Regions from separate parts of the Pseudomonas germanica genome, predicted to be linked through region 3. Evidence: predicted binding sites of a transcription regulator. Region 3 holds the regulator's gene; each other region holds the start of a gene.
What was found. The regulator FliA, encoded in region 3, starts transcription of late flagellar genes. The targets are predictions, from matches to a motif close to CTAAAGTTTNNNNNNNNNNNGCCGNTAA.
Positions count from the first base shown of each region.

Region 1: a site for FliA is predicted at 1,440-1,467, ahead of motA (flagellar motor stator protein MotA). Genes of this name have one in related genera too.
Region 2: a site for FliA is predicted at 1,675-1,702, ahead of J0G10_RS22655 (methyl-accepting chemotaxis protein). Genes of this name have one in related genera too.

Region 1 covers NZ_CP071586.1:834,594-837,707, forward strand. The annotation lists gene J0G10_RS03625 (HDOD domain-containing protein) at 1-1,369, opposite strand, end outside; gene motA (flagellar motor stator protein MotA) at 1,536-2,387, shown strand; gene motB (flagellar motor protein MotB) at 2,391-3,114, shown strand, end outside.
Region 2 covers NZ_CP071586.1:5,124,978-5,128,091, forward strand. The annotation lists gene eno (phosphopyruvate hydratase) at 1-10, opposite strand, end outside; gene J0G10_RS22645 (hypothetical protein) at 3-173, opposite strand; gene pyk (pyruvate kinase) at 188-1,636, opposite strand; gene J0G10_RS22655 (methyl-accepting chemotaxis protein) at 1,953-3,114, shown strand, end outside.
Region 3 covers NZ_CP071586.1:2,064,706-2,067,819, reverse strand. The annotation lists gene J0G10_RS09140 (protein phosphatase CheZ) at 1-716, opposite strand, end outside; gene J0G10_RS09135 (chemotaxis response regulator CheY) at 735-1,106, opposite strand; gene fliA (RNA polymerase sigma factor FliA) at 1,273-2,013, opposite strand; gene fleN (flagellar synthesis regulator FleN) at 2,010-2,840, opposite strand; gene flhF (flagellar biosynthesis protein FlhF) at 2,957-3,114, opposite strand, start outside.

The DNA of each region.
Region 1 (3,114 bases), 1.2 Mb from region 3:
GAAACAGGGTGCGCAGGCTCGCTGGCAGCAGAGCGGAGAACTGAGCGTTGTTCTCGGGATTGATCCGCACCTGCGCCTGTTGCGCGAGCAGCCGTTGCAAGACCTTGCTCTGGCTGACGACGAAATTCAGCGCCGCCGCTTCTTTCGGCAGCCCGGCGGTTTGATTCACGCGCAGATTGGACTGTGTGCGATCGGCCATCAGGATCATCACCCGGCGCATGCCGCTGGCGACCAGCGCATCGCGAGCGGCGACGGTCAGGCTCATGGCATTGGTGAAGCGGCTTGGCTCGGCCAATAGCTCGGCGCATTGCTGGCGCCATTGCGTCAGATCTTCCGAGGTTGGCGCAGCGGCGGGCAGCATGCCGGCTGGCAAACGATGGGTGCCCCACGGCCACAGCAACGAAACCGCCGGATGCCACAGGTCGGGCATCGCATGATGGCGCGCGCTGTTGGCGGCTTGCTGGTGCAACTGTTGTTGCACTTCATCCATGGAAATCTGCAGATAAAGGCTGGTCAGGTACTGCCAGCGCTCACTGTGCGGACTGTCCCACGCCTGTTGCGCCGACAGTGCCAGGCCGTTGGCCAGCAGCACTGTATTGGCCGGCTGATTGAGCCAGCGGCGCAGGGTCGGGTCGTCATCAAGCCGGTTTTGCTGGCGCAACGGATGTTCGCTGTCGCGGGCGATGCGCAGCACTTTGACCAGTTCGCGCTGTTCACTCAGCAGCAGCTTATAACCCTGCTGCACCCAGATCGGCAGGTGCCAGACTTGCACCAGCGCCTCGGCGATTTTCAGCAGGCGTGCGCCGAACAATTGCTTTTCGACCACGCGCGCCGATTCGCCCTTGTGGATAACCCGCAGTTCCCATTCTTCGAGCAATTGCGGATAAGTCAGCGCCAATGGCCACAGCGGCGACAAAAACAACAGGCTGCCCCAATGAATGTCCTGCCACAGTCGCGCCAGGCGACTGGCGAAAAAACCGTTGGCCTGTTGCGTCGCGTGCTGGCTGATCATCTGTAACTGGCGCAGGGCTTTGGGAATCTGCATCTGCGGTTCGGCGGGCAGGCGCGCGAGCAATTCTTCGGTCCGCGCCAGGCCCAGACGATTGATCGCCACCTCAAGGTTTTCCGCTGGCGTGGCCATGGTGCCATGGGTGTGACGATTCGCCTCACGGATGATGCTCAAGGCCAGTGCCGGGCTGTCCTGCATCAGGTCGGCGATGTCGCGCAACGAGCTGCGGTTGTCGCGGATCGCCCGACAGACTTTGTCGTGAGCCTCTTGCGGCACGGGCAGCCGGACGCTGTCGAGCAGCTTGACCCAGCCGTCGAGTGTGGTCGGTTTTGCGTGTGGGACGTTCGTTTCATTAGCCATGTCTGGACGGGATCTTCACTGACTGTAGACGCGCCCGGCATGGGCTAAATTGGCTTTTCGCCTGAACTGGCTATAGTCTGGCGCAGTTTTGCCGATAAGTAGAAGAAGAGATTTTTTAACTTCCGAATATGACCTTGAACCCGACTTAAATAAGTACTTTCTACCTATGGCTAAAATTATCGGCATCATCGTCGTATTCGCGAGCGTGCTCGGCGGATACGTGCTTTCCCACGGCAAGATTGCCGCCCTGATCCAGCCCTTCGAGGTGTTGATCATCGGTGGTGCGGCACTCGGTGCATTCCTGCAGGCCAACCCCGGCTACATGACGATGCACGTGCTCAAGAAATCCCTGAGCATGTTCAGTTCGCGCTTCAGCCACACGTTCTATCTGGAAGTGCTCGGGCTGATCTACGAGATCCTCAACAAGAGCCGCCGCGAAGGCATGATGGCCATCGAAGGCGACATCGAAGATGCCGCTGCGAGCCCGATCTTCGCCAAGTACCCGGCAGTGCTCAAAGACGAACGCATGACCGCGTTCATCTGCGATTACCTGCGCATCATGTCGTCCGGCAACATGGCGCCGCACGAGCTGGAAGGCTTGTTCGACATGGAGCTGTACAGCCTGAAAGAAGACCTCGAGCATCCATCTCATGCGGTGAACGGCATCGCCGATGCCATGCCCGGTTTCGGTATCGTCGCGGCGGTACTCGGTATCGTGGTGACCATGGCCTCGCTGGGTGAAGGCGATCAGAAGTCCATCGGCCTGCACGTCGGTGCGGCACTGGTCGGTACCTTCTTCGGTATTCTCGCGGCGTACGGTTTCTTCGGCCCATTGGCGCATTCCCTGGCCCACGATGCCAAGGAAGAGCTGAACGTCTACGAAGCCATCAAGGCCTCGCTGGTGGCTTCGGCTTCCGGCATGCCGCCTTCGCTGGCGGTCGAGTTCGGTCGCAAGGTTTTGTATCCGGCGCACCGTCCAAGCTTCGCCGAGCTGGAACAAGCGGTTCGCGGTCGCTAAGTCATGGAAAATAATCAGCCGATTATCATCAAGCGCGTCAAGCGCATAGCCGGCGGGCATCACGGCGGGGCGTGGAAAATCGCCTTCGCCGACTTCGCCACGGCGATGATGGCGTTCTTCCTGGTGTTGTGGCTGCTGTCCACCGCGACGCCCGAGCAGAAGATCGCTATCGCCGGTTACTTCAAAGACCCGGTCGGCTTCTCCGAAAGCGGCACGCCGTACATCATCGACCTGGGCGGCACGCCGACCCTGGCCCCGGAAAACACCCTTAACCCGGAAGTGAAATCGCAGCCGCAGCCTGACAAGGTTACGGTCGATACTGAACAGGTTGAAGGCATGGCCGAGCAGGTCGAGAAGGAACGTCTGGAACTGCTGCTGCAAGAACTGCAGAACAAGGTCGACGAGAACCCGCAGTTGCAGAAGTTCAAGGATCAGATCCTCTTCGAGATCACTCCGAACGGTTTGCGCATCCAGATCATGGACGCCGAGAACCGGCCGATGTTCGACTCCGGTTCTGCACGCCTGAAACCGTACTTCGAAGACATCCTGCTGGCCATGGCCGACACCATCAAAGCGGTGCCGAACAAGATCAGTATCAGCGGCCACACCGATGCCAAGCCTTATATCGGTACCGGTGATTACGGTAACTGGGAGCTGTCGGCCAACCGTGCCAACGCTGCCCGGCGTGCCTTGGTTGCCGGTAGTTATCCGGATGCGCAAGTGGCGC
Region 2 (3,114 bases), 3.1 Mb from region 3:
TATTAAGCATGGTTTTCCCCATTCGGAAGTTTCGGCGCTGGCGTGCTGTCGCCCTGCAACTTCATCAATTCCTGCTGCTCCGCGTACTGCTCACGAAAATCGAAGTCTCTTGGCCAGGTGTCACGATCGCGGTGATGCACCCCGTCGTGGTCCGTTGAATTGATCGCATTCATCAAGGCTTCCTCACTCAGCGAATGGTTTCACCGACGCAGACGACGCGAAGGGAGTTAGTGCCACCCTGGGCGTTAAGGTAGTCGCCCTTGGTAATCAACACGTGATCGCCAGCCTTGACCACGCCGCGCCGGGTCAATTGCTCCACGGCTTTTTCATTCACCAACTCAGGGGCGTAATCATCGCTGTCGAATGGAATGGTGGTGACTCCACGAAAGAGCGTGACCCGATTCTGCGTAGCCAGATTGCGAGAGAATGCGAAAATCGGCAGGTGTGAGCGGATACGCGACATCAAACGTGGCGTATCACCGCTTTCCGTCATACAGATAATGGCTTTGACGCCGTGCAAATGGTTCGCGGCATACATCGCCGACATGGCGATGGATTCGTCGATCTTGTGGAACACCTGATCGACACGGTGCTTGGAACGGTGGGACTGCGGGTGTTTTTCGGCACCGATAATGATCCGATGCATGGCCTCGACCGTCTCGATCGGATAGGCCCCTGCTGCGGTTTCCGCCGAGAGCATCACCGCATCGGTACCATCGAGTACCGCATTGGCTACGTCGAATACTTCAGCACGAGTCGGCATCGACTGAGTGATCATCGACTCCATCATTTGCGTCGCCGTGATCACGATCCGATTCAATGTGCGAGCACGGTCGATAATCAGTTTCTGTACCGCCACCAATTCCGCGTCGCCAATCTCCACGCCCAAATCGCCACGGGCGACCATGACACCTTCCGACGCTTCGATGATCGCATCCAGAACACGCAAGTCATTGACGGTTTCGGCGCGCTCGATCTTAGCGATCAAACCTGCCTGCCCTCCCGCCTCATGCAGCAATCGACGCGCCTGCTCCATATCCGAAGCGTCCCGTGGGAACGATACGGCCAGGTAGTCAACCTGCATCTGTGCGGCAGTCTTGATATCGGCGAAATCCTTCTCGGTCAGCGCCGATGCAGACAGCCCACCGCCTTTGCGGTTGATCCCTTTATTGTTCGAGAGAGGCCCGCTGACCAGGACTTCGCAGACCAATTGGGTCGCCTCGACACTCAAGACCTTGAGCTCGATTCGTCCATCATCGAGCAGCAGGATGTCGTTTGGACGGCTGTCGGTAATCAACGCTTCGTAATCAATGCCGACTCGCTGCTTGTCGCCTGCATTCTTGTCCAGAGAAGCGTCGAGCACGAACTGCTGCCCCTTTTCGAGGATCACTTTCCCCTCCAAAAAACGGGCAATTCGGATTTTCGGACCTTGCAAGTCTGCCAACACCGCCACGAAGCGGCCGTGCTTGGCCGCCAACTCACGAACCAATCTGGCACGGGCAATGTGATCCTCAGCACTGCCATGGGAAAAATTCAGACGCACGACATCCACGCCCGCCGTAACCAAGCCCTCTATGGCTTCGACCGACTCTGTTGCTGGCCCCAACGTGGCCACAATTTTGGTTCTGCGCTGCATGACAGATGGTTCCTCGAACAGGGTTTTATTATTGAACGCTAAGGAAAATCCGGCTTTGGCCGATGAATATTCACATGCAAATATTCAATCTAACGAAAACGATCAGCGATGCTCGCGGCCGCGTAAGGAGCCCACTCGATCTAGTCAAGTCCGGCACATAAAGACCAACAGCCCGAAACCAAGATCAATCGCCTCGGAAAATCGCTAAAAAATATTGGCACATTGACACATCAAAATGCAATGCTATTTTAATCAGCATAAATACACGCATCCGGCTAAGACTCGGATCGCGCCACTCTGATGAAGGACACCGCTCATGCTCCCAAGACATCTCTCAATCGCCGGTCGAATGTTGCTCGGGTTCGTCATCATTGCCGCGCTGAGCGTCGCGTTAGGGGTATTCGCCTTGAGACAAATTGATGAGGTGCAGGACCAATCGGTCCAGATCAAGGACAACTGGCTGCAGCGGGTTCGCGCATTAGGGGCGGCGAACGCTGCGTTGAACCGCTACCGAATGGGATCAATGCAGCACATCCTTTCGGTCAGCGATAAAGATATGCAGTCCTACGAGGAGAAGACCGCAGGTCGCCTGCAGCAAGTTCGTGAGCAGATGCAGCGCTACGGACAGCTGCTGGTCAGCGACGAAGAAAAAGATCGCTTGAATACCTTTAATGCCAGCCTTGAGGTTTATGCAAAAAACCACCTCGAGTTGCTCAAGCTTTCTCGTCAAGGAGATAAGACAGGAGCCAGGGCATTTCTGATGACCATCAGGGACTCGTACGATCAGATGACCAAGAACTTCGACGACCTGATTGAACGCTCGAACCAAGGCGCGGAAACAGCAGGCAATCATTCAGAAGAGGCTTACCAAAGTGCTGTCAGAGGAGTGGTGCTGGTGATCATCCTGGTCGGCATTGGCACCATCCTGGTGGCATGGCTGCTGACCCGCAGTATCACCGCACCACTGAATGCAGCGGTAAGAGCGGCCAGAACGATTGCCGAGGGAGACTTAAGTAAACCCATCCATCCGACCGGAAATGATGAAACCACCCGTCTGCTCGAATCCCTGGCAACCATGCAGGACAACCTGATCAAAACCCTGGGTCGAATTTCCGGTTCATCGAACCAGCTGACCAGCGCCACAGCCCAGTTGAGCTCCGTCGCAGAGGCATCAGGCCAGGATATTTACCAACAACACGCAGAAATCGAACAGGCAGCCACGGCGGTCAATGAAATGACCGCCGCTATTGAAGAGGTAGCCCGTAATGCGCTGTCCACTTCAGAGCTGTCGGTGGCGTCCCGGGACATAGCCCTTCGCGGCCAACAACGGATGGTGGAAACCCTTGGTGCGATCGAAACGCTTACCCGGGATGTACAAACCAGTTCAAGACAAGTGAAAGACCTGGCAGACCAGGCACAAGGCATTGGCAAGGTGCTGGACGTGATTCGCACAATCGCCGAACAAACCAATCTGTTAG
Region 3 (3,114 bases):
TGAATCTGCGGACCTTCACCCTGCGAGAGATGTTTTTGTGGATCTTTTTCTGCAAGCATCGCGGCGCGGTCATGTTCGATGCCCGCAAAGCGGTCGACCTGACTGGCCATGAGGACGAGTTTGAGCAAATTGCTTTCGACTTCGGTGACCAGTTGGGTCACACGCTTGATCACCTGACCGGTCAGGTCCTGGTAATCCTGGGCCAGCAGGATGTCGTTGAGATTGCTCGACACCGCACGGTTGTCCGTGCTGCTGCGTGACAGAAAACCGTCGACCCGGCGCGCCAGCTCGCGGAACTCTTCAGCCCCGACCTCGCGACGCATGAAGCGACCCCAATCGGCGCTCAAGGTCTGCGCTTCATCAGCCAGACTGTTGACCACCGGCGTGGCGCTTTCCACCAGATCCATGGTGCGGTTGGCCGCGGCTTCTGTCAGCTTGACCACATAGCCCAGGCGTTCGGTGGCGTCGGTGATTTGCGACACTTCCTCGGCCTGCGGCATGTTCGGATCGATCTGGAAGTTGACGATCGCACTGTGCAGTTCACGTGTGAGCTTGCCGACTTCCTGGTACAGGCCACGGTCACGGGTCTGATTGAGCTCATGGATCAGTTGCACAGCGTCGCCGAACCTGCCTTTTTCAAGGCTTTCGACCAGTTCGACCGCGTGTTTTTTCAGGGTCGACTCGAAATCGCCCTGTGAAGATTCGTTATGCTCCATAGCTCCCCCGCGCGTTCATCAGCCGATGCGTTCGAAAATCTTCTCGATTTTGTCTTTCAACGCCTGAGCCGTGAAAGGTTTGACTACGTAGCCGTTTACACCGGCCTGAGCGGCTTCAATGATCTGCTCGCGCTTGGCTTCTGCAGTCACCATCAGCACTGGCAGGTGCTTGAGTTTTTCATCGGCACGCACGTGGCGCAGCAGGTCGATACCGGTCATGCCCGGCATGTTCCAGTCCGTTACCAGAAAGTCGATGCTTCCGCTGTTGAGCACTGGAATGGCAGTCACGCCATCGTCAGCCTCGACGGTGTTGGTGAACCCAAGATCACGCAGCAGGTTCTTGATGATCCGCCGCATCGTTGAGAAGTCATCAACGATGAGGATTTTCATGTCTTTGTTCAATTCGACCTCCAAGCAGTCTTAAACGCGCCCAGCACCTGGACGCGCCACTTCAATCAATCGGCGCAGCACTCGAAGACTGTCTGGAGCACAACAGAGCAAGACCGGTGCCGTTCATCACCGCACCAGCCTCGTTCGCAGTGTCCCCACACTGCCTTCAGCGCGCTCGCCACTCCCCCAAACGCCCCCGCAAACGGGCCGCGCACTGGCTGTGTAACTGGCTGACCCGCGATTCACTGACGCCAAGGACTTCACCGATCTCCTTGAGGTTCAGCTCTTCGTCGTAGTACAGCGCCAACACCAGTCGCTCACGCTCCGGCAAATTGGCAATCGCGTCCGCCAACGCTGCCTGGAAACGTTCATCTTCCAGATCGCGTGACGGCTCCATATGAGCACTCGCGCCATCCTCGTGCAGCCCTTCGTGTTCGCCGTCCTGCAACAGGTCGTCGAAACTGAACAGGCGACTGCCCAAGGTGTCATTCAAAATCCCGTAGTAATCGTCGAGACTCAATTGGAGTTCGGCCGCAACCTCGTGATCTTTAGCATCACGGCCGGTTTTAGCTTCAATTGAGCGAATCGCGTCGCTGACCATACGGGTATTGCGGTGAACCGAGCGTGGCGCCCAGTCCCCTTTGCGCACTTCGTCGAGCATCGCACCGCGGATTCGTATGCCCGCGTACGTTTCGAAACTGGCGCCTTTGCTGGCGTCGTATTTGGTCGAGACTTCAAGCAGGCCGATCATCCCGGCCTGGATCAGGTCTTCGACCTGCACACTCGCCGGCAAGCGCGCCAGCAAGTGGTAGGCAATGCGTTTGACCAGTGGCGCGTAACGCTCGATCAACTCGTACTGCGCGTCACGTGCCGACTTCTTGTAGTAGTTCATACCGCTTGCGGTCATAGCACGGGCCCTGCCGTTTGCTGCACGAGGCGCTCGACGAAAAACTCAAGATGGCCACGCGGGTTGGCGGGCAGCGGCCAGGTGTCGACCTTCTGCGCGATCGCCTTGAACGCCAGCGCGCACTTGGAACGCGGAAAGGCTTCGTACACCGCGCGCTGCTTCTGCACCGCTTTACGCACGCTTTCGTCGTAAGGCACGGCGCCGACGTATTGTAGGGCCACGTCAAGAAAGCGATCCGTGACCTTGGTCAACTTGGCGAACAGGTTGCGCCCTTCCTGCGGGCTCTGCGCCATGTTGGCGAGGACGCGGAAGCGGTTCATGCCGTAATCGCGGTTGAGCAGTTTGATCAGCGCGTAAGCGTCAGTGATCGAGGTCGGCTCATCGCAGACCACCAGCAACACTTCTTGCGCGGCGCGAACAAAACTGACTACCGAGTCACCAATACCCGCAGCAGTGTCGATCACCAGTACATCGAGATTGTCACCGATGTCGCTGAACGCCTGAATCAGGCCGGCATGTTGCGCCGGGCTCAGGTGCACCATGCTTTGCGTGCCGGACGCCGCCGGCACGATGCGAATGCCACCGGGGCCTTGCAACAGCACGTCGCGCAGCTCGCACCGGCCTTCGATGACGTCGGCCAGCGTGCGTTTAGGGGTCAGCCCCAACAATACGTCAACGTTCGCCAGACCCAGGTCGGCGTCCAGCAGCATGACCCGACGGCCAAGCTCTGCCAGCGCCAGCGACAAGTTCACTGACACGTTAGTCTTGCCGACGCCACCTTTGCCGCCGGTCACCGCGATCACCTGTACGGGATGCATGCTGCCCATGTTATTTCTTTACCTTGTCTTGCATAGACGGAGGCCACATTACTGGCTGCGCGTTCACAACCGGAACAATGCATGGCAGACCATCGATGTAGGTACAAAAACTGTTCATGAATACCTCAGCCTACCTGCTTGGTCGGGCTGTGATAGATATCAGCGAACATGTCAGCCATGGCTTCTTCGCTGGGTTCTTCCTGCATTTGCACGCTGACGGCGCGGCTGACCAGTTGATGACGGCGCGGCAGATGCAAATCATCCGGAATCCGTGGGCCATCGG